Regions from separate parts of the Marinobacter sp. CA1 genome, predicted to be linked through region 2. Evidence: predicted binding sites of a transcription regulator. Region 2 holds the regulator's gene; each other region holds the start of a gene.
What was found. Region 2 encodes sigma-54, which starts transcription at its own class of promoters, with help from an activator protein. Its sites were predicted from a motif close to ANTGGCATNNANNTTGCTNT; they were not measured.
Positions count from the first base shown of each region.

Region 1: J2887_RS12310 (flagellar basal body rod protein FlgF) is a predicted target of sigma-54. The motif match lies at 6,025-6,044, and genes of this name have one in related genera.
Region 3: flgB (flagellar basal body rod protein FlgB) is a predicted target of sigma-54. The motif match lies at 3,259-3,278, and genes of this name have one in related genera.
Region 4: flgB (flagellar basal body rod protein FlgB) is a predicted target of sigma-54. The motif match lies at 4,998-5,017, and genes of this name have one in related genera.

Region 1 covers NZ_CP071785.1:2,692,310-2,699,460, forward strand. Annotated here, with positions in the region: gene flgK (flagellar hook-associated protein FlgK) at 1-1,519, opposite strand, end outside; gene flgJ (flagellar assembly peptidoglycan hydrolase FlgJ) at 1,539-2,525, opposite strand; gene J2887_RS12295 (flagellar basal body P-ring protein FlgI) at 2,535-3,632, opposite strand; gene flgH (flagellar basal body L-ring protein FlgH) at 3,629-4,333, opposite strand; gene flgG (flagellar basal-body rod protein FlgG) at 4,366-5,154, opposite strand; gene J2887_RS12310 (flagellar basal body rod protein FlgF) at 5,232-5,984, opposite strand; gene J2887_RS12315 (flagellar hook-basal body complex protein) at 6,152-7,151, opposite strand, start outside.
Region 2 covers NZ_CP071785.1:3,153,712-3,160,862, reverse strand. Annotated here, with positions in the region: gene rapZ (RNase adapter RapZ) at 1-76, opposite strand, end outside; gene ptsN (PTS IIA-like nitrogen regulatory protein PtsN) at 108-572, opposite strand; gene hpf (ribosome hibernation promoting factor) at 660-968, opposite strand; gene J2887_RS14375 (RNA polymerase factor sigma-54) at 1,086-2,600, opposite strand; gene lptB (LPS export ABC transporter ATP-binding protein) at 2,891-3,616, opposite strand; gene lptA (lipopolysaccharide transport periplasmic protein LptA) at 3,629-4,111, opposite strand; gene lptC (LPS export ABC transporter periplasmic protein LptC) at 4,149-4,748, opposite strand; gene J2887_RS14355 (KdsC family phosphatase) at 4,748-5,305, opposite strand; gene J2887_RS14350 (KpsF/GutQ family sugar-phosphate isomerase) at 5,305-6,273, opposite strand; gene J2887_RS14345 (ABC transporter ATP-binding protein) at 6,469-7,151, shown strand, end outside.
Region 3 covers NZ_CP071785.1:390,721-397,871, forward strand. Annotated here, with positions in the region: gene J2887_RS01790 (flagellar basal body rod protein FlgF) at 1-477, opposite strand, end outside; gene flgE (flagellar hook protein FlgE) at 490-1,686, opposite strand; gene J2887_RS01800 (flagellar hook capping FlgD N-terminal domain-containing protein) at 1,683-2,363, opposite strand; gene flgC (flagellar basal body rod protein FlgC) at 2,381-2,818, opposite strand; gene flgB (flagellar basal body rod protein FlgB) at 2,838-3,215, opposite strand; gene flgA (flagellar basal body P-ring formation chaperone FlgA) at 3,397-4,086, shown strand; gene flgM (flagellar biosynthesis anti-sigma factor FlgM) at 4,201-4,464, shown strand; gene flgN (flagellar protein FlgN) at 4,461-4,889, shown strand; gene J2887_RS01830 (flagellar FliJ family protein) at 4,864-5,268, opposite strand; gene J2887_RS01835 (FliI/YscN family ATPase) at 5,268-6,584, opposite strand; gene J2887_RS01840 (FliH/SctL family protein) at 6,604-7,151, opposite strand, start outside.
Region 4 covers NZ_CP071785.1:2,699,905-2,707,055, reverse strand. Annotated here, with positions in the region: gene J2887_RS12360 (ABC transporter ATP-binding protein) at 1-734, shown strand, start outside; gene J2887_RS12355 (ABC transporter permease) at 731-1,504, shown strand; gene queF (NADPH-dependent 7-cyano-7-deazaguanine reductase QueF) at 1,527-2,345, shown strand; gene J2887_RS12345 (adenylate/guanylate cyclase domain-containing protein) at 2,393-3,805, opposite strand; gene J2887_RS12340 (DUF962 domain-containing protein) at 3,807-4,118, opposite strand; gene J2887_RS12335 (nitroreductase) at 4,325-4,876, shown strand; gene flgB (flagellar basal body rod protein FlgB) at 5,081-5,479, shown strand; gene flgC (flagellar basal body rod protein FlgC) at 5,513-5,968, shown strand; gene J2887_RS12320 (flagellar hook assembly protein FlgD) at 5,986-6,663, shown strand; gene J2887_RS12315 (flagellar hook-basal body complex protein) at 6,691-7,151, shown strand, end outside.

The DNA.
Region 1 (7,151 bases), 460 kb from region 2:
CCAGGGTGCCGCCATCATCCCGGAAGCGGATTTCCAGCGGCGGGTCCAGCTCCCCCTGGCTGCGGAACCCCGGCAGGATGCCGTTCGACAGCGGGTTGCGGACGTTCAGCATCAACCCCTGATCAATCACCCCATCGCCGTTGTTGCCGACGTTGGCTTCCGCCCGCACCGGGCTGGCAAAGGCCAGATCCTCTTCCCGCTCCACCTCCAGCGAGATCGATTCCGCAGCGTTACGGGTAGGCTGAATCTGGTAGCTGTCACCCGGGTTGAAGGTGCCGTCGTTGATCTGGATATTGAACCCGGGCATGCCGATCTCAGCCGGCAGCGGGTCCGGCAGACGGCCCTGTTTGACCACTTCACCGGATTGGCTGTCGATCACCTCGTAGTTGCGACCGTCGCCTGAGAACTGCAGGTTCCAGCTGCCCGAGATCAGCGCGTTGCTGTCGCTGATCTCGACACCAATGTCGGCATCCCCTGGCGGCAGATTGTTGCCGTTGGCAATCACCCGACTGGACATCGCCTCCGGCGAGTTGATATCAGAGAAGAACAGACCACCCAGGTCGCCCTCCAGGTCCATACCAATCTCGTGCTGGTGATTGATGTTGTCTTGCAGGGCAATGGCCACCCGGCCCAACTCATCAAACGCGGTTTTCAGGGATTCCTGTTCAAAGCGCCGCAGCCCTCCCAGGGACCCGCCGGTGATCTGGCTGTCGATCGGTACCTGACGTCCGGCATCCAGCAGGGTGAACTCCAGGAAAGCCGGGTCTTCCACGCTGGGCCGTGTCGACAGCTGGGAGGCATCCGCCCCCACTACCAGCGCCTGACCATTGCCCAGCATGACGTTGACCTGGTTGCCCTCGGTGTGGAGCACCCGAATGCCCACCAGCTCCGACAGCTCACGCAGCTTCTCGTCGCGCTTGTCCAACAGATCGTTAGGCAGCCGACCCTGGGCAATACCCGGGCTGTTGGAGATCGCCAGGTTCAGCTCGGCAATGCTGGACATCAGGGTGTTGGCATCTTCAACGCCCTGGCGCATCTGCAGCTTGACCGACTCCCGCTGCTGGATGAACTCGGCCTGCAGAGACTGGAAGCGATCCGCCACCGCCTTGGCCTCACTCAGCACCGACTGTCGCTGGGGCAGCGACGCCGGGTCTTCCGCCGCACTCTGGAGACTGGCAAAGAAGTTGTTCAGGACATCGTTGAGCCCGGTGGTCGAGGACCCCAGCAGGTTGTCCAGTCGGCTGAGTTCCTGATTCAGCGCTTTCTGTTCGGACTGCAGCGAGGTGTCTGAACGCACCTGCTCCACCAGGTACTCATTTGCCACCCGGCGGATGTTGGAGATGTTGACCCCGGTGCCCACCGTACCGGCACCAGTGCGCAGGCCCCGCTGGCTTTCGAACAGCACTTCCTGGCGGCTGTAGCCGGGCGTGTTGGCATTGGTGATGTTGTTACCGGTGGTATTCAGGGCTGACTGATGGCCCAGCACACCGGACAAACCAATTTGAATCAGATTGGCCATAGCGTTTTACCCTCGGAACCTATCCGTCAGCTCCCGGGGACGACTGCCCGGAGGCACCCACCGGCTGGTTCATGGTCTCGCCGGCCATGATCCGGCGAATCTTGTTGGCGTAATGCGGGTCGGTCGCATAACCCGCAGCCTGCAATTGGTCAGCGAACTGCGCCGGGTCTTCGGCGGACGCCAGCACCTCGCGATAGCGGGGATTCGACTTCAGGAAATCAACATAGTCGTGGAAACTGGCCTGGTAATCCGGGTAGGCCCGGAACTGCGCCCGCTCACTCATCCGCACGCCATCCCGGTACTCCGAGGTGGCGATGTTGACGGAATCCCCCTGCCAGCGCCCGTCGGCCTTGATACCGAACAGGTTGAAACTCGGCGCACCCTGCTCCCCTTCGATCATGTGGCGCCCCCAACCAGTCTCCAACGCGGCCTGCGCCACCATCAGCCGGGGATCAATACCGGAATCCGCCGCGGCCGCTTCCGCCAGCGGCAGCAACTGACTGACAAACTGCTGTGGCGACTCGAACCGGGACGGCAAGACGCTGTCGGTCGCCGGCGCCGATGACGCCGCCACCGCCTTCACTTCCGCAAGCCGCTCCGGCAGTTGCCGCGACAGTGACGGCAGACTGCGGTCGTAGGCGGCAATGTCGGCCTTGTGGCCGGCCCGACGCTCACCTTCGGCGGACATCCCCGGAATCTGGCGACTGAGCTGACGCACCAGAGTGTCCGACAGCCCCAGCCCCTGGTCGGACAAGGTCAGACTGAGCTGGTTGTCGAACATGTCCTGATAGAACTTGGACTGCTGGCTGTTGAGCAGGTTGCCCTCGGAGAACACCTCGTTGGCTTTGCGCATGGATTTCATGATCTCGGTGAGGAACAGGCCCTCGAACTGCTTCGCCACTTCCTCCAGCGCCGCCTTGCGATCAGAGCGCGCTTCCGCCTTCAGCGCGTTGAGACCGCCGAAGTCGGTGTAGATGCGGGATTGCTGTAGTCGTGGGTCCTGCATGACGCTACCTCAGATCACAATCAGTTCGGCCCGCAGGGCGCCGGCCTGTTTCAGCGCTTCAAGCACCGCCATGACATCACCCGGCGCCGCGCCGACCTGGTTCACTGCCTGCACAATCTCGTTAAGGGTGGTCGCCGGACCAAACTGAAACATCCGCGCCGGGTCTTCGGTCACCGCAATCTGGGTGTTGGGAGTCACCACCGTGTCACCATTGGCAAACGGGTCCGGCTGGTTCACTTCCGGGTTTTCCTGAATGGTGACGGTCAGGTTGCCATGGGTAATGGCCGCCGGGCTGACCCGCACGTTCTGCCCCACCACGATGGTGCCGGTGCGGCTGTTAATGACCACCTTGGCGGCGTCTTCGGCTGGGTCGACCTCCAGGTTCTCCAGGATCGACAGGAAGCTGACCCGCTGGGACGGGTCCCGTGGCGCCTTGACGGAGATCGACGTGGCATCGTGGGCATAGGCCATATCCGGCCCCAACATGCCATTGACTGTCTCCACCACCCGCCGTGCCGTCGTGAAATCCGGCTGCAGCAGGTTGAAGGTGATGGTGTCACCGCGACTGAACGGCGACAGCACCTCGCGCTCGATGGTTGCGCCATTGGGAATGCGACCCACGCTCGGCACGTTCACGGTAATCCGCGAACCGTCAGCGCCGGCGGCACCGAAGCCACCCACCACCAGGCTACCCTGGGCCATGGCATAGACCTGGCCGTCAGCGCCTTTGAGAGAAGTCATCAGCAGACTGCCACCCCTCAGACTGTCAGCATTGCCGATGGAGGAGACCGTCACATCCATTTCCTGCCCCGGCTTGGCAAACGGCGGCAAGGTGGCGTGTACCGTCACCGCCGCCACATTGGCGAGGTTGGGGTTGGTGCCTTCCGGCAGGGTCACACCGAACTGGTTCATCATGTTGCGGAAGGTCTGGTTGGTGAACGGCGCCTTGTCACCGGTGCCGTCCAGCCCCACCACCAGGCCGTAGCCCACCAACTGGTTGTTACGCACGCCCTTGATGCGGGCCAGGTCCTTGAGCCGGTCGGCCACCACCGGCGCCGCCACGAGAGCCAGAACCAACAGCAGTGCCATACTTCTCAGCCTGTTCATAACGGCCACCACTCACTATTGAAGAACCGTGCCAGCCAGCCCATCTGATTGGCCTGATCGAAATCGCCGGTGCCACCATAGGCAATGCGGGCGTCGGCGATCCGGGTGGACGCCACAGTATTATTCGGGGCAATGTCCTGAGGCCGGACCATGCCGGTCAGGCGGATGAACTCGTCGCCATTGGTCAGCGACAGCCATTTCTCGCCCCGGATGCGCAGCACGCCGTTGGGTAGCACTTCCGTCACCGTAACGGTGATACTGCCGTTCAGACTGTTGCTCTGGTCCGCTTCGGCCTGGCCCTCAAAATCCCGTTCGAAGTTGGCGCTGGTGTTGATGCCCAGATTGGCCTTGCCCAGCAGAATCGGTTCCGGAATCGACAGTTCGTTGTCCTTGGTGATGCTGCTCTCCGCCGACTTGCTCGCCTGCGTGGACTCCTGCAACGTCACGGTGAGAATATCCCCGACATTGAGCGCGACGGTGTCGCCGTAGAAGTTGTAATTGCGGGAGGTCTGGTAGATCGACCCGGTGTGGGGGTCGCGAGCCATCATTTCCTGGGGCCGCACCGGGGCGTAGGCCGGATCATCCGGTATCGCCCGGGGCCGGGTCATCGCCGTGCAACCTTCCAGCAACACCAGCACCGCCACCAGAGCCGGCATGCCGACCCGGCGGTACCCGTTGGTCTGGGTGTTGTTCCCATTCATGACAGTCACCTCACTCATTGCCGCTACGCCCATCAACCGATGTTGTTGGTGATGAACTGCAGCATCTGGTCGGTGGTGGAAACCACCTTGGAATTCATTTCATAGGCCCGCTGGGTGGTGATCATGTTGACCAGCTCTTCCACCACCTCGACGTTGGAGGCCTCGGTCATCTGCTGCTCGATACTGCCAAGCCCGCCGATGCCCGCCTCGCCTTCATTGGGATCGCCGCTGGCGTTGGTGGCCCGGAACAGGTTGTTGCCGATGGCCTGCAGGCCCTGGGGATTGACGAAGTCCACCAGCGTAATCTGCCCCAGGTTGACCGGGTTGGCCTGGTCATCCACCACCACAGACACGGTGCCGTCCTTGCCAATGGTCACCTTGGTGGCGTTGTCGGGGATGGTGATGTTCGGCTCCAGGGTGTAGCCGTCCGGATTCACCACCTCACCGTCGGCATTGAGCTGGAACTGACCGTCGCGGGTGTAGGCAATGCCGCCGTCGGGCAGCAGGATCTGGAAGAAGCCACGACCATCCACCGCCATATCCAGCGGTTGCTGGGTGTTCTGCAGGTTGCCCTGGGTAAACTGCTTGGTGGTACCCACCACCCGTACACCGGTACCCAGCTGCAGCCCCGAAGGCAGCTCGGTGTTCTGCGAACTGAGACCGCCGGGCTGGCGGTGAATCTGGTACAGCAGATCCTGGAACACCGCGCGATCGCGCTTGAAACCGGTGGTGTTGACGTTGGCCAGGTTGTTGGAAATGGTGGACATGTTGGTGTCCTGGGCACTCAACCCGGTTTTACTGACCCAAAGTGCTGGATGCATGCTCTACTCCTCGGCCGGTGGCATGGCGGCCAACTGTTGCCGCCTGGCGCCATCAGCGCTGTGAAACAGGTTCGTTATCAGAGGTTCTGCAACAGACGTGCCGCCGCCTCGGAATTGGACTGGGAGGTACTCATGACCTTCACCTGCATTTCGTACTGCCGCGACAGTTGCAGGTTGGAGATCATCTCGGACACCGCATTGACGTTGGAGGCCTCCAGAAACCCGGTGGCCACCCGCAGATTGCCATCCGGCGGCTCCGGGCCGTCCAGCGCCTGGTCAGGCTTGCGACGCAGGTAGCCGTCTTCACCTTTCTCCAGGGCATCGGCCGGGGGATTCACCAGCTTCAGCCGGTCGATATCCACCAGCTGATCGGGCGGACCGCCGGCGGGCACGATGGAAATGGTGCCGTCGGCACCGATCTCCAGGCTGTCAAACGGCGGCAGGGCCACCGGGCCACCATTGCCCATCACCAGGTCGCCATTGCGATTGCGCAGCAGGCCGTTGACGTCCACCTGCAGGCTGCCGGAACGACCGAACACCTCTTCGCCCTGACCATTCTGGACCGCCAGCCAGCCGTCACCTTCCACCGCCACATCCAGCTTGCGACCGGTATCCATCAGCGCGCCGGCGGACAGATCGGTACCAGGCCTTTCGGTCATGGCGTAGGCGCGGGTGGGATGATGCTCACCAAACACCGGCATACTCCGGGCCTGGGCGAAATCCCGCTTGAAACCGGTGGTGTTGGCGTTGGCCAGGTTATTGGCGTGGGCCCGCTGGGCCAGCATGTTCTGCTTGGCGCCTGACATGCCGATGTAGAGGGACTTATCCATGCGGAAAACTCCTGCCGGAACTTTGACTGATAGCAGGGTTAATGCAGAACTTGTGCCAACAAGAAAGAGGAGGTACCGGTCACCGGGAATCCGGGCGGCAGAAGTAGCAGAAACAGAAGCAACTCCCGGGTCCATCTTTCGAACCCGGGAAGTTGCGCTAACGGTTATCAGCGGAGGTTGATGATGGTCTGGGTGACCGCATCAGAGGTTTCAATGGTCTTGGCGTTGGCCTGGTAGTTGCGCTGGGCGATGATCAGGTTCACCAGCTCCTCGGACAGGTCGACGTTGGACTCTTCCACCTGACTGGCCTCAATCGAGCCCAGGGTGCCGGTCTCCGGCTGGCCAATCACCGGCTGACCGGACTCAAACGTCTCCACCCAGGTGGTGTCCCCCACCGGCGTCAAACCGTCGGTATTGCTGAAGGCCGCCAGCGCCACCTGCCCCAGCGCCTGGGACTGGCCGTTGGTGTAACGGGCAAACAGCACCCCTTCCGAGGATACGTCCAGCCCCGCCAAGCGACCGGTGGTGTAACCATTCTGGTTCTGGTCGTTTACGCCAGATGACGTGCCGTACTGGGTCGTCTCCGACAGCCCGATCACAAAAGCGGAACTGGTGGGGGGGTCCGGAATTGGCGTCTCGATAACCGTGCCAGGAGGCGGAGGGCCATCAGCACCGTTGGGATCGCCGTTCTCATCTTTCGGCACCCAGTCGCCGATCACCATTTCACCGGCCTGATCGCCGTTGATGGATTGCAACCGACCATCTTCCGTAAAGCGGGCGACAAACGGCGTGGAATCCGTACCTCCGACAAATTCACCGTCAATCTGGACGTAGATGGACCATTGGCTCGCCCCCACACCGTTACCCGGCGCCGGATTTTTGACGAAATACTGGGTCATCTCATGGGAGTTGCCCAGACTGTCATAAATCTTGGTGGACGTGGCGTAGTTGTAGGTCTTCTGATCCAACGGGTTGAACTGGTTGGTCACCTGGGGAGCCCGGGCACCCCAGGCCGTGGCAAAGGCACTGGCGGCATCGTCAGAGGTCAGGTCGGCGACATCCCGATCGGTGGTAATTCGAATCGTGGCCAGCTCTTCCGGCTGATTCACCGTGGTAGCGTTATTGGTGTAGCTGGCCGCCAGTGGATTGCCGCTGTTGTCGATCAGT
Region 2 (7,151 bases):
AACCAAGGTCTTCAAGTACATGCAGCGCGGTACTCTTACCCGAGCCGGAGCGGCCGCTGACGATGATCAGTTTCATAGTCCATCACCCTTGAGTGATCAGTCTGCTGTTAGGCGCCTATCATTCGATTGTACAGGGTCTCGTTGTCGCTGCACTGTCTCAGTTCGTTACAGAACGACTGTTCATTGAACTTCTCGGCCAGCTGGCTCAGCAGTTCCAGGTGCTCGCTGGTGGCTTCCTTGGGGACGATCAGGGTAAACAGCAGATCCACCGGTTGGTTGTCGATGGCATCGAAACCAACGCCTTCCTCCAGGGTGACCAGCACACCGATGACCTGGCTGCAGCCATCCAGCCGACAGTGGGGGATCGCAATGCCCTGCCCAATACCGGTGCTGCCCAGGCGTTCGCGGGCAACCAGGTTGTTGAAAATCTGCCCGGCATCCAGATCGGGATACTGCTGGTGGATGCTCTCGGAGATGAATTCCAGAACCCGCTTCTTGCTGGTGCCGGCAACACGGCAGCGGGCAAGCTCCGGGGTCAGGATGGTTTCGATGGTGAGTGATGTGTCCGTCATGGATAGACAGTGGTTCCGTAAAAAAAAGGCTGCGATACGTCAGACGTACCGCAGCTCGATCAGTTCAGGTGTGGGCAAGGCTACCGTTTAGCGGGCGCCGTTTCCATGCATACGATCAATATTTTTTTCCTTGTGTTTCAGGATCTGTCGATCCAGCTTGTCCACAAGAGCGTCGATGGCTGCATACATGTCTTCGTTTTCGGCCTTGGCGTGGATCTCACCGCCAATTACATGCAACGTGGCTTCCGCCATCTGGCGGACCTTCTCGACTTCCAGAGTCACCTGACAGTTACTGATGTGATCGAAATGCCGTTCAAGCTTTTCGAACTTGCCAGAGACGTACTCTTTGAGGGGAGCTGTCAGTTCGACGTGATGACCTGAAATATTGAGTTGCATAGGCGTCTCCTATTGTCGGCTTGCCAGCGACTACGATCACTGGCGGGGTTGCCGCGGTGTTTCCCCGCGGCGGTAGATCCCTTCGGGCCAGAGCCGCGCTGGTGAGCGCTCCCTGGCCTACACCAATCTCTTCCGTTCGTTTGACGGGGGAATGTGCATGGCCTCCCGATACTTGGCGACGGTGCGCCGGGCCACTTTGATTCCCTGTTCCCCTAGCATGGCGGCAATTTTGCTGTCGCTCAATGGCTTTTTTGGGGTTTCTGCTGCAATCAGTTTTTTGATCATCGCCCGGATGGCGGTGGACGAGCATTCTCCGCCCTCATCGGTGCTGACGTGGCTGGAGAAAAAGTACTTCAGCTCGAAGATGCCCCGGGGGGTATGCATGTACTTCTGGGTGGTGACCCGGGAAATCGTGGATTCATGCATTTCCACCGCTTGGGCGATGTCGGAGAGGATCAGTGGCTTCATCGCCTCCTCGCCGTGATCGAGGAAGCCCTGCTGGTGCTCAACAATGCGGGTGGCCACCTTGAGCAGGGTTTCGTTGCGGCTCTGCAGGCTCTTGATGAACCACTTGGCTTCCTGCAGCTGGTCCCGCATGTAGGTGTTGTCGGCGCTGCTGTCGGCCCGGCGGATCAACGACGCGTAGCTGGCGTTGACGCGAATGCGCGGCGCAATCTCCGGGTTCAGTTCCACCCGCCAGCGTCCCTGGTGCTTGCGCACGATGACATCGGGAATGACGTAATCCGGCTCAGCCTGATCAATGGCGCTGCCCGGGCGCGGGTTGAGCTGGGTGATCAAGGCCAGAACGTCCCGCAGCTGGTCTTCTTTCAGCCGGCTGCGCCGCAGCAGTTGGGCGTAGTCGCGGTTGCCCAGCAGGTTGATGTAGTGAGTGATCACCAGGCGAGCCTGGGGCAGCCAGGGGGTGTCAGGTGGCAGCTGGTTGAGCTGGATCAGCAGGCATTCCTGCAGATCGCGGGCAAACACACCGGCGGGGTCGAAATGCTGCAGCCGACGCAGTACCGCTTCGATCTCGTCGAGCTCCACCGGGTCCTCGTCGGCGTCGTCCATCAACCCGGAGTGGATTTCGTCCAGCGGGGAGGTCAGGTAGCCGCGCTCGTCCACTGCGTCCAGCAGGGCGTGGGCAATGGCCCGGTCCCGGTCACCCATGGGGGTCAGGTTGAGCTGCCATTCCAGATGATCGTGAAGGGTCTCGGAGACCGAGTTGCGGGACTCGAAATCGCTGTCACCCTCATCGTCGCCGCGGCTGGCGGGGGCAGGAGAGGGCTGGTAGATGTCGTCCCAGGCGGTATCGACCGGCAGGTCGTCGGGAATGTTCTCGGAGCCGTTGTTGTCGGCCTCCCACTCCTGGCTGCTGTCGTCATCCCAGCTGTCATCTGCGGTGGCGCTGGCGTCCTGGTCCTGACCGTCTTCAGCGTCGTTGCGGTCGTCGTTCTGCTCTGCCTCGGCGCGGTCGTCGTCTTCCTGGGTTTCCAGCATGGGGTTGGAATCCAGCGCCTGTTGGATTTCCTGCTGGAGATCCAGGGTGGAGAGTTGAAGCAGCCTGATCGCCTGTTGCAACTGGGGCGTCATGGTCAGGCTTTGGCCCAGTTTTAGCTGAAGTGAGGCTTTCATTACCATGATGTCAGTTCCGTCACCGGTGTGCCTGGCAGGCGGGATATCACCAACCGGTCATGCCTGGTGAGCCTAAAAAGTCTTGCGTCATGCGAAGTTGCTTTTACAAGCAATTTTTCTGCCGAGTGTACTTGCTTGTGGTGGGCAAGACAATCTGGCCGGCTGCCGCTGGCCTGTATCGAGTGTAGACGGTTTATCCGCAATCCACGTTCTCAAGATACCAGCAGGCAGCGTTGCGAAGACTTGATGGTCGACAAACTGACGTCAGAAATCAATGCATTTGGGGAGGGTCATAGTTTGAATTCGTTACCGAGGTAAACTTCCTTGACCTGTTGGTTGGCCAGGATGTCCTCGGACGAGCCGGAGGCGATGATGTGGCCGCCACTGACGATGTAGGCGTTCTCGCAGATATCCAGGGTTTCGCGCACGTTGTGGTCGGTGATCAGTACGCCGATGCCCTTATCCCGCAGGTGGCGAATGATCTGCTTGATGTCACTGACCGAGATGGGGTCTACACCGGCAAACGGTTCGTCCAGCAGGATGAAGGCCGGCTCCATCGCCAGTGCGCGGGCGATCTCCACCCGCCGGCGCTCGCCCCCGGACAGGGCCATGCCCAGGCTGTCGCGGATGTGGGTGATGTGGAACTCCGCCAGCAGGTCCTCCAGTTTTTGCTCGCGGTCGGCGCGCTTGAGGTCGCTGCGGGTTTCCAGAATCGCCATGATGTTGTCCCGCACGCTCAGCTTGCGGAACACCGAGGCTTCCTGGGGCAGGTAGCCAATGCCCTTGCGGGCACGGCCATGCATCGGCAGGGGAGTGATGTCCTGGCTGTCCAGGGTGATGCGTCCCTTGTCCGACGGTACCAGACCGACGATCATGTAGAAGCAGGTGGTCTTGCCGGCACCGTTCGGCCCCAGCAGGCCGACAATTTCCCCGCTGCGGATCTCCAGGGAGACGTCGAGGACCACTTTCTTCTGCTTGTAGCTTTTTGCCAGGTTGCTGGCGCGGAGCACTGCCATCTTGGTTCCTGTCTAGTTGCTGTCGCTCTGGGCGCGGCCGCGGGGCTGAATGACCATTTCCACCCGGCCCTCGCCATTGCCGCCGTTATCGCCCTCGGCCGTGACCACCCGATTGCGGGTGTCGTAGAGAATGCGGTTGCCGCGGAACAGGTTGCCGGACTGCTCAATCATGGCGTTGCGCTCGAACGTCAGCTGGCTTTCGGTGGCGTTGTAGATGATGCGCTCGGCGCTGGCCTCGGTGGCGGCGGTCTGGCCTGCGGTTGCCTGGGAGTAGCGGGCGGGGGTGCCGGTGGCCTCGATGCGGCTCAGGCCCTGGTCGTCCCGGTACAGCACCACCTTGTCGGCGCTGAGGCGGGTGCCCTGCTGGGCGACCACGACATCGCCGGTGTAGGTGGCCACACCCTGACTGTCATCCAGGCGGGCGTGGGCGGCGTTGACGGTGATCGGGGCGTCGGAGTCCAGATCAAAGGCCGCCGCCGGGGATGCCAGCAGCACGCTGGCAAGGACGGCTGTGCACGTGCGGCTCACTCGCTTAAGGGGTCGGGTTTGGGGCAGGCTCATAGTGTCCTTCTACCTTTGACGTCAGTTCCAGCACCCGGTCGTCGATCCAGGCGGTCATACCGGTGGCACGGGTAGTGCCAAACGCGTCTGTGAGGGTGACGGGTGCATTGGTGTGTACGGTGCGGCTGCGGTTGTCCAGCGTCAAGTGTTCGGTGCTCAGGGTGGCGGCCTGGCCGTCTTGGAGCGGTCGGGTGACAACCACATTGCCGTTGAGCGAAAGCTGGCCGGTTGCCTGATGAAAGTCGCCACGCCGGGCGGTGAGTTGCCAGGGGCTGTCTGATGGCTGATCCTGGAGAATCGCCTCGGGTTCCACTAGGGTGGCGCGTTCACTGGCTTCAAACTGCTCGATGCGGGGACTGCTGAGGCGAATGGCGAGATCGCCATTGCTGTCGAAGGAGCGATAGTCGCCATTGATTACGAAACCGTCCGGTTCGCTTGGGCCGCGCAGCCCTTCCGCTTGCAGTGGCTCCGGTGGCTGGTCAGAGCGCCAGAGCAGGGAGGCCAGCACCAGCGCACAGGTCAGCAGCGCCAGCGAGCGCACCTTGCTATTGAATAGCAGGGTATTGAGCATCAGGCGGTCGGCTCCAGATAGTGGGCCAGGCACTGGTCCAGCTGGCCCTGGGCTGCGAGGATCAGGTCGCAGACTTCCCGCACCGCGCCGGCGCCGCCCGGCACCGTGGTGCAGTGGTCGGCGTGCTGGCGCACATACCAGTGGCCGTTTGGTACCGTCAGGCCCAGGCCGGCGTGCTGGATGGCGGCCAGGTCGGGCAGGTCATCTCCCATATAGGCAATGTGCGCCGCCGGCATCTGCAATTGGCCGGCCAGCTCCCTCAGGGCGGTGAGTTTGTCCTCCCGGCCCTGCATCAGGTGGGGAATGCCCAGGCTGTTCATGCGTCGTTCGGTGAGCGGCGAGCTGCGACCGGTGATGACTGCAACGGTCACGCCGGCCTGCATCAGCAGTTTGATGCCGAGGCCGTCGAGAATGTTGAAGGCCTTGAGTTCGTCGCCCTCGGCGCTGAACAGCAGGGTGCCGTCGGTCATGACGCCGTCGACGTCCAGGGCCAGCAGGCGGACGTCGGCGGCCCGGGCCATCAGTTCAACAGGCCAGGTGGGTGTTTGCGTGGTCATCAGATTACCCCCGCCCGCAGCAGGTCATGCATGTTGATGGCGCCGGTCAGTTGGCCGTCACGGTTGACCACTGGCAGGGCGTTGATCTTGAGTTCTTCCATGATGTTGAGGGCCTCGGCGGCGAGCTGGTCGTCGCGAATGGTCTTGCCGTTGCGGGTCATGACGTCGGCAATCGGTGTCGCGTGAATGTCCACCGGGCGATCCAGGGTGCGACGCAGGTCGCCATCGGTGAAGATGCCACTGAGTCCGCCCTGGCCGTCGATGACGGTGGTCATGCCCAGTCCCTTGAGGGAGATTTCCAGCAGCGCGCCGCTGAGCGGGGTGTCTTCGCCCACCCGGGGAATGCGTTCGCCGGTATGCATGATGTCACTGACCCGCAGCAGCAGGCGACGACCGAGGCTACCGCCGGGGTGGGAGAAGGCAAAGTCTTCGGCACTGAATCCGCGCCGATCCAGCAGTGCTACGGCGAGGGCGTCGCCCATCACCAGGGTGGCGGTGGTGCTGGAGGTGGGGGCCAGTCCCAGGGGGCAGGCTTCCTGATCGACGCTGATGTCCAGGTTGGCTTCGGCCTCCCGTGCCAGCACCGAGTCGGTGTTGCCGGTCATGCTGATCAGCGGCGCGCCCATGCGCTTGATCAGGGGCAGGATGGTGAGCACTTCACTGGTGTTGCCGGAGTTGGAGATCGCCAGTACCACGTCCTGTCCGGTGATCATGCCCAGGTCGCCGTGGCTGGCTTCGCCGGGATGAACATAGAAAGCCGGAGTGCCGGTGCTGGCCAGGGTGGCTGCGATCTTTTTGCCAATGTGTCCGGATTTGCCCATGCCGGTCACCACCACCCGGCCCTGGCAGGCCATGATGATTTCGCAGGCAAGGGTAAACGATTGGTCAATCCGGTCGGTGAGGGCGTCGATGGCGTCGCGTTCAATGGCGATGGCCTGTAGGGCGGCGTCCCTGAAACTGCTGGTCATAATCTGTCCGGGTGTTCTGGCGGATGTGGCGGCAGTATACCACTTTCAGGGCTGAGCGAAGTCCGGGGCGGGCTTATTCAGATTAACTGATCGTTGCCATCAGGATATTTTTGCGATCCGGCGATTGAGCTTGCGGCAGCCTTGGCATACTGTAAGCGCCAACCGTTCCAGCTTGGATAGCCGCCAGATTCTGTCATGGACCCTTCTCCCCATATTGTCCTGGAAGACGTTGTCTTCGCCCGCAACGGTCGCACGATTTTTGACGGTGTGTCGTTGTCGATCCCACGGGGGCGAATCTCAGCCATCATGGGCCCCAGCGGCACCGGTAAGACCACCCTGCTGAAAATGATCGGTGGCCAGCTGAAGCCGTCGTCAGGCCGGGTTCTGGTGGATGGCGAGGAAGTGCCGAAACTGGGTCGTAAGGCGCTTTACCGGTTGCGGGAGACCATGGGCATGCTGTTCCAGAGCGGCGCCCTGTTTACCGATCTGTCGGTGTTTGAGAATGTCGCCTTTCCCCTCCGGGTCCACACCCGGCTGCCGGACGACATGATTCGCGATATCGTTCTGATGAAGCTGGAAGCCGTTGGTCTGCGCGGTGCCCGGGACCTGATGCCGGCAGAGCTGTCCGGCGGTATGACCCGACGGGTCGCACTGGCCCGCAGTATTGCCCTTGATCCGGCGCTGATCATGTACGACGAACCCTTTGCCGGCCAGGACCCGATTGCCATGGGGGTCTTGGTGAAGCTGATCCGTGACCTCAATCGCACCATGGGTCTGACCAGCGTTCTGGTATCCCACGACGTGCCGGAATCTTTCAGCATCTGCCATCACGCCTTCATCATTGCCGATGGCCGGGTGATCGGTGAGGGCACACCGGA
Region 3 (7,151 bases), 2.0 Mb from region 2:
CAGCTGACCGGCTTCCAGCTGGCCACCGCCGGGGGGCGTCACTGAGATGGTGCCGTTGTCACCGATGCTGATGGCCTGGTATTCGGGAATGGCGAGCTGACCACCGCCGGCGCCGACTACTTCCCGGCCGCGGATGCGCAGCTGGCCCTCGGCATCGAGACTGAGGTTGCCAACCCGGGTGTAGGCCTCGTTGCCGGCCTCGTCGATCACCGCCAGGAAGCCGGCGCCGCGGATGCCCACGTCGAGGTCGCGGCCGGTGGTTTCCAGTCGCCCGGGGGTGAAGTCGGTGACCGCACTCTGGCTCTGGCTCAGGTACTTGGTCTCCAGGCCCGCCCCCTTCACCTGGTATGTCTCGGCGCGTTCGAAATCACGGCGAAACCCGGTGGTGCTGCTGTTGGCCAGGTTGTTGGCGTGGATGCGCTGCGCCGTGAGGGTGTGCAGCGCGCCGCTCATTGAGGTGTAGAGGTAACGTTCCATGGTCGGGCCCTATTACATGTTGCTGAACAGCACCTGGGTGAGCTGGTCGGCGGTGCTGACGCTCTTGGCGTTGGCCTGGTAGTTGCGCTGGGCGGTCATCAGGTTCACCAGTTCGCCGGTCAGGTCGACGTTGGAGCCTTCGTAGGCGCCGGGAGTCAGGGTGCCAAGGGCGCCGGTGCCAGCGGTGCCGGTAACGGCGTCACCGGAGGCGAAGGATTTGGTCCAGGTGGTGCTGTCGGCCTGGGACAGGCCGCCCGGATTGGCAAAGTTGGCCAGTATCACCTGACCCAGCAGCCGGTCGCGGCCGTTGGTGTACACCGCCGAGACGGAGCCATCTTCATCCACCCGCAGCCCGGTCAGGTCACCGGAGGCGAAACCGTCGGTGGCGTTGGCGGTAACCGCGAAGTCACCGGCGTACTGGGTGGTGCCAGTGAGGTTGAGGTCAAAGTTCATGACATCCGCGCCAGTAGTGGCACTCGGGTCATAGGTGAGGGCGACCGGGCCGGCCGGGGTATTGAGACTGCCGTCCGAGTTGAAGTTCACGGCCGTCGGCGCACCCATGGCGGCGCCGTTCATATACATGTGCACATCCCAGGTATTGGCGCCGGTTTTCACCATGTACTTGGTCAGGGTGTGCTCATTGCCAAGGGAGTCGTACACCTCACTGGAGTAGGAAAAGTTGTAGGTGTTGGTGTCGTTCGGGTCCAGCGGCGCGACGGCCGGCACAGGCGCATCGGCCTTGAAGTTGGCCACGAAATCCAGGCTGGTGGAGGCCTGGGCCGGTACCGTGGCGGCCTGTACCTTGAGGTCGGTCAGCACACCCGGAACCAGATCGCCGTTGGCATTGACGCCGTAACCCTGGAGTTTCATACCGTTGGCGGTGGTGACGAAGTTGTTGGCGTCCTTGCTGAACATGCCGGCGCGGGTGTAGCGGTCCTGGCCGTTCTGATCCTTGACGATGAAGAAGCCCTGGCCGGAGATGGCCATGTCCAGCTCACGGCCGGAGAAGTTCTTGTTGCCGTCCTTGCCGAAGTTCTGCGACACGTTGTTCATCTCCACACCACCAGGCTGACCGCCGGAGTAGAGTGCGGCCAGTTCCGGGCGGCTGGCCTTGAAGCCCGCCGTGGACACGTTGGCAATGTTCTGGGAGATCACATCCAGAGACTGGTTGGTGGTGCGCAAACCGCTAAGACCGATGTTGTAGCTCATGAACGTCCTCCAAGGAATTCGCTGATACTGAACAGGGAAACACTGCCCACGCCGGCAACCTGCAGGCGGATGTCGCTGCCATCGGACGGCACGCTGACTTTCTCAACGGTACGCTGCAGCTTGGGCGGGTAGGTGGTGAGGTCATCGCCGTTGCGGGCGATCACCTCCAGGGTGTATTGGCCGGCATCCAGCTCCGGCAGAGTAAAGGCGGTTTCGCCGGCGTCGCGGGCGCCCAGATTGACCGACTCCACTACGTTGCCAGCGGCGTCGAGGGCACGGACTTCCACCTCACTGGCGGCGGCGGGCAGGGCCACGGTGCCGGTGAGTTCCTCTTCCGCATCCAGGTTGATGCGATCCACCGGAATGCTGACCTGCTTGCCGGCCAGGTTGGTGCTCTGCAACACCTGCAGGGTGTCCATCAGCACGTTGTTCTGGTTCTGCAGTTTGCCCATGTTCTCGATGCCTTCGACGGTGGAGAACTGGGCCAGCTGGGCGACGTACTCGGCGCCGTCCAACGGATTAAGCGGGTCCTGATTCTTGATCTGCGCCACCATCAGGGTGAGGAACTCGTTTTTCAGTCCCGCGGCGCTGTTGTCATTGCCGGCAATGGTGTTGGCGGTCGTGCCGGTGTTCGTCGCGCCGCCGGTTTCGCGGTTCTGCATGGCTGAAACGGTCATGTCGGTTCCCTATCCCCTCAGGACTGGCCAAGGCGCAGCAGGCCCTGCTGCATGCTGTTGACCCGGCTGACCATGTCCACCGAGGTCTGGAAATTGCGCGACGCCGACATCATGTCTGCCATCTCTTCCACCACATTGACGTTGCTGTAGTAGACATAGCCGTCGCCGTCGGCAATGGGGCTGCCGGGCTCGTGACGACGCTCGATGGCGCGGTCGGATTCGGTGACACCGGCGATGCCGACACTGGCGGCGGCCAGACGCTGGCTGGTGACCGGGCTGCGGGTCTCCAGGCTCTGATAGAGGCTGGCGAACACCGGCTTGATGGCGCGGAAGGCATCTTCCTCACTGCCCGCGGCGCTGTTGGCGTTGGCCAGGTTGGAGGCGACGGTGTTCAGTCGAACCGACTGGGCGCGCATGGCGCTGCCGGCAATGTCGTAGATGTTGTGGAATGCCATGGTGTGGCTCCTCGATCCGTTATCCGTCGATGGCCTTGCGCAGGCCGGAAATTTTCATATTCAGGAACGTCAGGCTGGTCTGGAAGTCCATCGCGTTGGCGGCGAACTGGGCCTGTTCCACGCCGAGCTCGGCGGTGTTGCCGTCTTCGGACGGTTGCATCGGCACCCGGTACTTGAGATCCCGGCTGGCATCGAGGCTGGGTGCGGGCAGGCCGCTGTGGAGGCCGTCCAGCTCCCGGGCGACCCGCTGCAGGGAGGCCTTGAAGTCGAAATCACGGGACAGGTAGCCCGGGGTATCAACGTTGGCCAGGTTGCTGGCGAGGATGCGGGAGCGTTCCATCCGCATCGACAGGGCGTATTGATGGACGCCCAGTGCCTTGTCCACAATAAGTGCCATGGTTGGTCTCCAGTGCCATGCAGTGAGATTTCCTGCTACCGTACTAACAAGGTATGTGCCAACTTTTAGATTCAATAAATCAAGGGGTTACCGATTGAGGGCGGAAGTGGGGAAGGCAGGGCGGAAATCGTGGTTTCCGCCCCGGAAGTGGCGGGTTCCCCTGTCGGGCGGGGCACTGCTGTTGGTCTGGCTGCTGGCCGCTGGTGGTGTTCAGGCCCAGAACCAGAATCGGGCGGACCTGGTGGCGCGGGTCACCGCGGACGCCGAGCGCCAGGTCCAGCGTTACGCCCGTCAGCGTGGTTGGGTCAATTTCGATTACCAGGTGGAAGCCTGGGTGCCGGGAGCCGCGGACCAGCATCCCGGCTGCCAGGGCGAGCTGGTGGTGGCGCCGGCCCAGGCCTCCGGGCGAATCTGGGGGCGGGTGCCCTATCGCATCGGCTGCAGTGAGCCGGAATGGGAACTGCGGGCGCGGGCGGAAGTATCGCTCAAGGTTCCGGTGGTGACGGCCCGGCGGACGGTGCGCCGGGGTGAGAGCCTGAACCGGGACACCATGCGGCTGGCGGTGCGGGACCTGGCCGACATCTACGGCGATTTTGTGACCGACATCCGCATGTTGCGGGGGCTGCGGACCCGGCGCGCGATCCGTGGTGGCCAGGTCATCACCCTGGACCTGGCGGAAGCACCGCTGCTGGTGGAGCGAGGCGACCAGGTGCTGATCCGGGTCGAGGCCGACGGCGTGGCTGCCTCGATGACCGGCGAAGCGCTCCAGAGCGGCAGCAAGGGGGAGGGTATCCGGGTGCGTAACCATTCGTCCGGCAAGGTCATCACCGCCTGGGTGGTGGAGCGGGGCATCGTCGAAACCCGATTCTGATGGGCCCTGGACCGGTGCGGATACCTGCCAACGCATTTTTTCCAAGTTCGGTTACAGTTTCGCCGGCAGCCGGTCGCTATACTCTGACAGAGACACTGATTGGGTTTGAATGCTATGAAAATCAATCACGCCACGACACCGGTTACCAGCGCCAACCAGCGTGCCAACGCCGCCCGCCATGACCAGGGGGCGACCAGCAGCACGGCCGCCAGTGCGACGCCGGAACTGCAGAGCCGCGGTCTGGAAAAGTCCCTGGCGGACGCCTCCGATGTCGACATGACCCGGGTTAATGCCCTGCGTCAGGCCATCGCCGAAGGTCAGCTCGATCTGGACCCGGCGGTACTGGCGGAAGCGGTGCTGGACCTGCACGGCTCATGAGCGCCAAGGCTGCCCTGGCGGAGCTGACCCGGGGAATCCGTGCCGACCTGGCGCGTTGCCAGGGGTTGCAGCCACTGCTGGTGGAGCAGCAGCGGCTGCTGGCGCGCACTGACGCCGAGGCGCTGCAGCCGCTGGGAGAGCAGATCGGTGACGCGTTGGCGGCGCTGGAAGTCAGTGCCGGCCGTCGGGGGGAAATCCTGGTGGGCCTGGGACTGAACGCCGATGCCGGCGGTTTTGAGCGGCTGTTGACCAAACTGCCACCGGCCCTGGCCACGGAGCTGCGATCGTTTTGGCAAGAACTGGAGGCGGCACTGGTGCGCTGCCAGGCCCTGAATGAGCGCAACGGCGAGCTGCTGGCCAGTCACCGCACGGCGCTGGATGATCTTCTGGGCACCACCACTAACCCTTACGACCAGCTCCGTTGAGCCAGTCGTCCACCTGTCCCTGCTCCTGGCGCCGCTGGCGCTGCTGATCCTGCTGCTGGCGCCGTCGTACCAGCAACTCCAGTCCCTTGACCTTACCGAACTGCGCCAGCAATGCCCGCTGCCGTGCTTCCAGTTCCTTGCCCGCCAACAGCAATTCGTCGGCCTGCTGATCCAGTAGCTGGTTGAGCTGATGGCGCATGGCCAGTCGGTTCTGGTGCACCAGCGCATTGCCGCTGGCGCCGCTGGCCATGCTGTCGACATAGAACTTCAGGCTGTCGTAGCGCTGCTGTTCCTGCTGGTGGCGCAACTGCTGCTGTTGCTTGTCGTTGCCCAGGCGTTCCAGGGTTTTCTGCTGCTGGTCGAGGAAGCGGTTGAACATCAGCCAAACAGCCCTTGCAGTTGTTGCAGGCTCTGGTCATAGCCTGCCGGTTCGTCGATCGCCTGCTGCAGGAAGCTCGCCAGCCGGGGATGCGTCTGTACGGCTTCATCCAGCTCCGGGTCCTGGCCGGCGTGATAGCCGCCAAGGGGAATCAGTTCCCGCACACTCTGGTAACGGGACAGCAGCCGGCGGAAGCGTGCAGCGGTCTGCTGGTGGTCGCGGTCGGTGACCTGGGGCATGACCCGGCTGATGGAGGCATTGATATCAATTGCCGGGTAGTGGCCGGCTTCCGCCAGCTCGCGACTGAGGATGACGTGACCGTCGAGGATGGCGCGGGCGGCGTCGGCAATCGGGTCCTGCTGGTCATCACCTTCCGCCAGCACCGTGTAGATGGCGGTCAGTGAACCTTCACCTTCGCCGTTGCCGGCACGTTCCGCCAGCCGGGTCAGGGCGGCGAACACCGACGGCGGGTAGCCCCGGGTTGCCGGCGGTTCGCCGATGGCCAGTGCCAGTTCCCGCTGGGCCTGGGCATAGCGGGTAAAGGAATCCATTAACAGCAGCACGTCCTGGCCCTGGTCGCGATAGTATTCCGCCAGCCGGTGGCAGGTCTCGGCGGCCCGCAGCCGCATCAGCGGCGACTGGTCGGCCGGTGCGGCGATTACCACCGAGCGGGCGAGGCCCTCCGGCCCCAGGGCGTCTTCGAGAAATTCCCGGACTTCCCGTCCGCGTTCACCGATCAGGCCCACCACAATCACGTTGGCCCGGGTAAACCGGGTAATCATGCCAAGCAGCACACTCTTGCCCAGGCCGGCGCCGGCAAACAGCCCCAGACGCTGGCCTTTGCCCGGTGTGAGCAGGGCGTTGATGGCGCGGACCCCGACATCCAGTGGTTCCCGCACCGGCCGCCGTTTCAGCGGATTGGGGGGCGCCGCGTGCAGCGGCAGGCGGTCGCCGCTGACGGCGGGGCCGTCATCGAGGGGCTGCATCAGACCGTCAAAGGTACGACCAAGCAGGTTGTTGCCCACCGGCAGTTGCAGATCGTCGTCCAGGCGCTGGACCCGGGCCCCGGCGTAGAGGCCACCGACCGCGCGGTAGGGCATCAGGAAGGCGGTGTCGCGGTCAAAGCCGACCACTTCCGCCAGCACCGGCTCGCCCTGGTGGGTGTCCACCAGGCAGCGCTGGCCAATCACCAGTCGACAACCGACGACTTCCAGGGTGAGACCGGTCACCCGCACCAGGCGGCCGGTGACGGTCTCCCGTGGCACTTCCCGCAAGCGCTCGGCGGCGCGCGCCAGCTGTTCGGGCAGGGTGTTCATGTACGGGTTCCGGTGCGGATCATTGTGGCGACTCCTGGGTCAGTTCCTCGCGCACCTTGTCCACACAGCCCTGCAGCCGTTCTTCGCTGCGAATGGTCTGTTGCTGCTGGTCGCTCTCCAGGCGGCAGTCGCCAATGGCCAGGGCGTCGTCGGGCTGGACCGGGTAATCACCGATGTGGTTGGTGCCGGTGCGGGCCAGGCGCTGGTAGTCGTCCGGCGACAGGTACACGGTGACGTCGCCCTTGCGGGTGTCCATGCGGGTCAGCGCCTCTTCCACCAGTTTCAGCATCTGGCCGGGGTTGAGGCTGAGTTCGGCGTGCACCACCCGCCGAGCCACCTGTTCCACCAGTTGGCACAGCTGTTCGGTGTGTTCTCGAAGCTCCTGCTGACGCAGCTCCTCCAGCTTACCCTGGATACTCTGCAGCGGTGCCAGTGCGGCGTTGAAGGTGTGGCGTCCGGCATCCTCGCCCTTGCCCAGGCCCTGCTGGTAGCCGGCCTCGTAGCCCTGGGCCTCGCCCTGACTGCGGCCATCGGCCAGGCCCTGCTCCAGGCCGCGTTCCTGGCCCT
Region 4 (7,151 bases), 450 kb from region 2:
ACACCGATCTGGCGGCCGCCAAGCTGGGTTTGGGGGTGGTACCCCAGGAGTTCAATTTCAACCAGTTTGAGAAGGTCTTTGACATCGTCACCACCCAGGCGGGCTACTACGGTCTGCCATTGCGCCGGGCCAGGCGCTCAACCGAGAAGTACCTCAAGGAGCTGGGGCTCTGGGACAAGCGGGATACGCCGGCACGGATGCTCTCCGGCGGCATGAAGCGGCGGCTGATGATCGCCCGGGCTCTAGTGCACGAACCCGGCCTGCTGATCCTCGATGAGCCGACCGCTGGTGTGGATATTGAGCTGCGGCGCTCAATGTGGGCCTTCCTGGAGGAAATGAACCGCCAGGGCACCACGATCATCCTGACCACCCATTATCTGGAAGAGGCGGAAGCGCTGTGCCGCAACATTGCCATCATTGACCATGGCAGCATTCTCCAGAACACCAGCAAGCGTGATCTGCTGAAGCAGCTGCATCGGGAAACCTTCATCATGGACCTGAAGGCACCCCTTGAAGGCGCGCCGGAACTGGCCGGCTTCGAGGCGCGGCTGGCTGATGACGGAGCCCTGGAAGTGGAGGTCGAGAAAGGGCGAAGTCTGAATGAGGTGTTTGATGCCCTGAAGGCCCAAGGGCTGGAAGTGATGAGCATGCGTACCAAATCCAACCGCCTGGAAGAACTGTTCCTGACCATGGTCCAGGACAATGCCCGGGAACAGCAGGAGTCTACACAATGAGCCCATCCGCCATCCTGGTTGCGTTCAATACCATCCTGGTTCGCGAAATCCGCCGGTTTACCCGTATCTGGGCGCAGACCCTGCTGCCGCCAGCAGTCACTATGACCCTGTACTTCATCATCTTCGGCAACCTGATTGGCTCCCGCATCGGCGAGATGGGCGGTTTCGATTACATGGCCTACATCGTGCCCGGGCTGATCATGATGGCGGTGATTACCAACTCCTATTCCAACGTGGTGTCGTCGTTCTTCTCGATGAAGTTCCAGCGCAGTATTGAGGAGTTGCTGGTCTCGCCGGTACCGAACTGGGTGATCCTGACCGGCTACGTTGCTGGCGGGATGGCACGTGGCCTCAGCATCGGGGTGATCGTGACGATGTTGTCGCTGGCATTCACCCAGCTTGAAATCCACCATGTGGCGGTCACCATGCTGACGGTGGTACTGACATCCGCGCTGTTTGCGCTCGGTGGTTTCATCAACGCCATGCTGGCCACCAAGTTTGATGACATTTCCATTGTGCCGACGTTTGTGCTGACACCGCTGACCTACCTGGGTGGGGTGTTCTATTCGATCCAGCTGTTGCCGGAGTTCTGGCAGGCGGTTTCGATGGTCAATCCGATCCTGTACATGGTGAATGCATTCCGTTACGGCATTCTTGGCGTATCTGACGTCAACGTGGTATTTGCGTTGTCGATGATCCTGGTGTTTATTGCCATCCTGTTTACCGTTGCCCTGCAGATGCTCAAGCGTGGCAAGGGCATCCGTCACTAATGCGATCTGTTTGAGGACTGCTATGAGCCTGCACAACGCCCCACTGGGCAAAAGCAGTGAGTACCCCGACCAATACACCCCGGACCTGCTTTTCCCGGTGCCCCGGGATGACAACCGGCGTCGGCTGGGGCTGGACGACGGCCGCTGGCCCTGGTTCGGGGAAGATCTTTGGCAGGCCTGGGAAATCTCCTGGCTGCGTCCATCCGGTGTGCCGGCGGTGGCCTGGGCAGAGTTCCGTGTACCGGCGGCATCGCCCTCGCTGATTGAATCGAAATCCTGGAAGCTGTACCTCAACTCCCTCAATCAGACCGTGTTTTCGTCTCCGGAACGGGTCAAGGCCGTGGTGGAAAAGGATCTTTCCAGCGCCTGCGGCGCCACGGTTCATATGACCCTGCACAGCGTGGACGACGACGGTGAGGCGATTGGTCGTCCGGCGGGATTCGAGTCGATCGACGACGAAGCGGTGGAAGTGACGGCCTATGAATACCAGCCGGAGCTGCTGCATGCCGGTGGCGACGTGGTGACCGAAAAGCTGTGTTCCCATCTGTTGAAGAGCAACTGCCCGGTGACCGGCCAGCCTGACTGGGGCACCCTGACCATCGAGTACACCGGTCCGGCCATTGATCGCCCGTCGCTGTTGCAGTACGTGGTGGGGTTTCGGCAGAAACAGGACTTCCACGAGCATTGCGTGGAGACGGTGTTCATGGATCTGATGGAGCGTTGCCAGCCGGAGAAACTGACGGTCTGCGCCCGCTATACCCGGCGCGGTGGGCTCGACATCAATCCCTGGCGCAGTACCGAGCCAGGCGCGGTGCCGTCACTGCGGTTGGTGCGTCAGTAGTCATTCCGCGGGAGCGGCCAGCTGTCCCGGCTGTCACCGCTCCTGTTTCAGACATCCTCCTGGCGGAGCCGGTCGGCGGCATCCTCGAGGGCGCTCAGAATCGACTGCCGCTCTTTCTCGGTGACCTTCTCGGAATCCAGGTACATCGCGAAGCCGCTGTGTTCGTGTTCCAGGAAACTGCGGTTCGGCCCCATGTCACGACGGAAGTCCACCACCTCGTAGATGGGCACCGGGCGACCAAAGCCCTTCACCGTAATCTCGCCCTTGTCCCGGCACATGATCCGGTCCTTGATGAGGGAGAAGGTTTCGTAGGACACCAGAATTTCGCCAGGCTCGGCAAGGGATTCCAGGCGGCTGGCCAGGTTCACTTCCTTGCCGATGATGGTGTAGTCCATGCGGTTTTCGGCGCCGAAGTTGCCGACGGTGGTGTAGCCCGTGCTGATGCCCATGCGGATCTCCAGTGGCGTCTTGATGCCCTGGCTGCGCCACTTCTGGCGCATGATCTTCATGTGCTTGCGCATCTCGATGGCCATGGAAACGCAGGCAAACGCGTCTTCGCGCTGGCCGCGACTGGTGGGGTCGCCGAAGAACACCATGATCGAGTCGCCAACGAACTTGTCGATGGTGCCGCCGTACTTGAGGGCCACCTCCGACATTTCGTTGAAGTAGTGGTTCAGCAGTTCGGTCAGCGCTTCCGGTTCCATCTCCTCGGACAGGTCGGTGAATCCCTTGATGTCGGAGAAGAAAATGGCCAACTTCTTGCGCTGGGTTTCCAGTCGGACGTCCCGCTCGCCGGTAAAGATGGATTGCCAGACCTGCGGTGACAGGTACTTCGACAGTTTGTGGGACAGGGCGATGGACTGCTCGCGCTGATTCTGGATCTGGGTCTTGGCCAGCATCAGCGAGCGCGCCTGCTGGTGGGCGTAATAGGCGGTGACGCAGATGTAGGTGCCGGTGGCCAGCAGGGATACCAGCGTGGTCCAGATCGGCGCCTGGAGCGAAGCAGGCACACCATTGAGCGCCACCGCGGCGGAGGTGCTGACAACGAGCAGCACCATGCCCAGCAGCCACTGGCGAATCCCGCCCACGATCAGGCAACTGAACATGATCATCAGCGCCACGGCGGCGGAGGGAACCAGAATCAGTCCCCAGGTGCCGATGCAGGCGCCACCAAAGATGCAGTCCAGCATCAGCATTTTCTGGCGTATGCGGTTGGACTTGCGGAGCAGGGTGCGGCGACTGAGATAGCAGGCAATGTGGGGCCAGATCAGGCAGCCGGCAAGCAGGCCGTACATGTTGGCGCCGAACAGGTCCTCGAACATGCCGAGGGCGATAATCAGTGCGGTGGCGGTATAGGCGACCACCCGACCGTTATAGTCGGGCATGGGTGGGACCGCGACCGGCGCGCTGTTTCCATCCAGCACCAGCGCTTTCCCCATATTGAGAGGAGCGTTCATCATCCTAGAACCTGATCCGTCCTACCAGCATGTCCTTGAGCATCACCCAATCACCCATCAGGCTGTAAAGAGGATGCTTGAAGGTGGCTGGCCGGTTCTTCTCGAATTTGAAATGACCAACCCAGGCAAATCCATAGCCGATCACGGGCAGAAGCCAAAGCAGTGCGAAACGGCCGCTGACCAGGGCGTAAGCGGCGACAGCCAGAACCAGCAGGCTGCCAAGGTAATGGAGGCGACGGCAGGTCGGGTGCCGGTGTTCTTCCAGATAAAACGGATAGAACTCGCTGAAGCTGTTGAATCGGCGATCGTCGCTCATGTTGCCACTACCTGTTTATTGAATGTTATAGGAGGTAGATTGTCGTGTTTCGAGAACCTGGCAATTGCCACGGCGGCATTCGCCACGAAACTACGACTAAAGACTAACAGCATTGCCTGAACTGCACAATTCTGGCAGTTTGTGGCCTGATCTGCAGCCATTGTGCCGCCTGATGGCGGCACTCTAACCCGTTAGCCGGAAGGATTATGACCGAGGTAATTGACGCCATTCTCAACCGTTCATCGGAACCCCGACTGATCGCCCCCGCGCCGGATCAGGCGCTGCTGGAACAGGTCTTCGAATGTGCCGCACGGGCGCCGGATCATGCGCTTTTGCGTCCCTGGCGGTATCTGGTGATTGAAGGCGAGGGGCTGGTGCGTTTGGGCGAGCTGTTCGCCGGCACGGCCGACACCGAGGCTGAGAAAGACAAGCTTCGACGCATGCCGCTGCGGGCGCCCATGCTGGTGGTGGCGATCACCAGTCCAACCGAGCATCCCAAGGTGCCGGAGGTGGAGCAGGTGCTGTCCACCGGGGCGGGGTTGGCGTATATGCTGCTGGCGCTGCAGTCCGCGGGTTTTGGTGGTATGTGGCGGACCGGGGCGCTGGCCTATGACGAGCGGGTGAAACAGGGGCTCGGGTTGCAGGCGGAAGAGAGTATCGCCGGCTTCCTGTACGTCGGCTCCGTAGCGGACAGCAAACCGTCGGTGCCGCGTTTGTCGGTGGCCGAGTTTGTCCGCTCCTGGCCGAACACGCCATAGGGAAAGACCTTGCCGCTTTTCCGGGTGGTTGCCGCCAGCGGCTGCGCCACCCACATCTCCTATTCCTCTCCCGTTTGACCGCATCCCCCGCCATTCCTGACCTTCCGCATCCTGCAAAGAAACTGGCATCACAATTGCTTTGACTCTGGAAAGACGACCTATCGCCCAACTTGACGGGCTCAGAACGGCTGTTCCGGAGGCAGTATGGCAATCACCTTTGACAAGGCACTGGGCATTCACGAACACGCTTTGCAGGCGCGGGTAAAACGTGCCGAGGTGCTGGCCAACAACCTGGCCAACGCGGATACCCCCGGCTACAAGGCCCGGGACGTGGACTTCCAGGCGATGATGGCCCGGGCTCAGGAGTCGATGAGCGGCTTCGAAATGGCACGAACCCACGCTGGCCACCTGGATGATGGCACTGGCGGCGGCAATGGCGAGTTGATGTACCGCAACCCCCATCAGCCCTCAATTGACGGCAATACGGTCGACAGCCAGCAGGAGCAGAGCCGCTTCATGCGTAACGCCATGGATTACCAGGCCAGCTTCCAGTTCCTGAACGCCAAGTTCAGTGGTTTGAACAAGGCCCTGAAAGGCCAGTAACACAGCGACCCAGGATTATTCAGGAGATTCATCATGTCCCTAGGCAGCATCTTTGACATTGCCGGCTCCGGTATGACTGCGCAGTCGCTGCGACTGAACACCACCGCCTCGAACATTGCCAACGCCGAGACCGCCAGTTCCAGTACCGATACCACCTACCGTGCCCGCAAGCCGGTGTTCGCCGCCATCCAGCAGCAGATGCTCAACCCCGACCAGGGGTGGCAAGGCGTTGCCGCTGCCGGTGACGATGCCCTGGGCGCCGGTGTGCGGGTGGAAGGTATTGTAGAGAGTCAGGCCGAGCTGCAGATGCGGTATGAGCCGGATCATCCCGCCGCCAACGAAGACGGCTATGTGTATTACCCCAACGTCAACGTGGTGGAAGAAATGGCGGACATGATGTCCTCATCCCGCAGCTTCCAGATGAACGTGGACGTGATGAACACCGCCAAGTCGATGATGCAGCGGATTCTGACCCTGGGACAGCAATAAGACGCGAGGAATAAGCCATGAGTGCGGTTAACAGCACAACCAGCAGTGAGTTCCTGAGTCAGTACGGCATCAAACAGGACGACAAGGCCAAGGGCAGTGATGAGCTGGGCCAGGGCGAGTTCATGGAGCTGATGCTCGCGCAGCTGAAGAACCAGAACCCACTGGAGCCACAGGACAACGGCGAGTTCATTGCCCAGCTGGCGCAGTTCAGTTCCCTGGAAGAAATGCAGAAAGTCTCCAGTGCGGTGGACAACGTGGTGGGCGAATTCCGCTCTACCCAGGCCCTGCAGGCTTCCGCCATGGTGGGGCGGACGGTGCTGGTGCCGGGTACGGCCGCCAAGCTGGTGAGCGAAGGCGAGATTGAAGGCGCGGTGGCGGTACAGGCTTCCACCTCCAACCTGAAGATCTCCATCAAGAACAGCGCCGGTGAGCTGGTGCGGCAGATCGATCTGGGTCAGGCGGCCAAGGGCTACGAGAAATTCACCTGGGACGGCAATGACGCCAACGGCGATCCGTTGCCGCCCGGCAAGTACGAGTTCGTTGCGGAGGGTAGTTACCCTTCCGGCACCGAACAGCTTGGCACCCTCATCAGCGCCAACGTGGACAGTGTGTCACTGGGTGGCGCGGGTGAAATCACCCTTAACCTGGCGGGACAGGGCTCGGTGGCCCTTGCCGACGTCTACCAGATCAATTGATCCAGAATCTGAATTTCGAGGTGTAACATGGCTTTCAATACGGGTCTTAGTGGATTGCGGGCAGCTTCGGTTGATCTGGATGTCACCGGCAACAACATTGCCAACGCCAGCACCGTGGGCTTCAAATCCAGCCGGGTGCAGTTTGGTGACCTGTACTCCAGTGGTTTTCTGAGCGCTGGCAGTAACTCCGTTGGTGACGGCGTGCGGGTGCAGGATGTCCGCCAGAGTTTCGGTCAGGGCAATATCAGCTTTACCGACAATGCCCTGGATATGGCCATCGACGGAGACGGCTTCTTTATCCTCAACAATGGCGGTGAAACTCGCTATTCCCGCGCCGGTCAGTTCGGCGTTGATAAAGACGGCTACGTGGTCAATAACCAGAACATGCGGGTTCAGGGCTACGAGGCCGACGACGATGGCAACCTGTCCGGCGTTCGCGGTGACCTGCGTATCGACACCGACAACCTGGCGCCTCGCCGTACCACCCA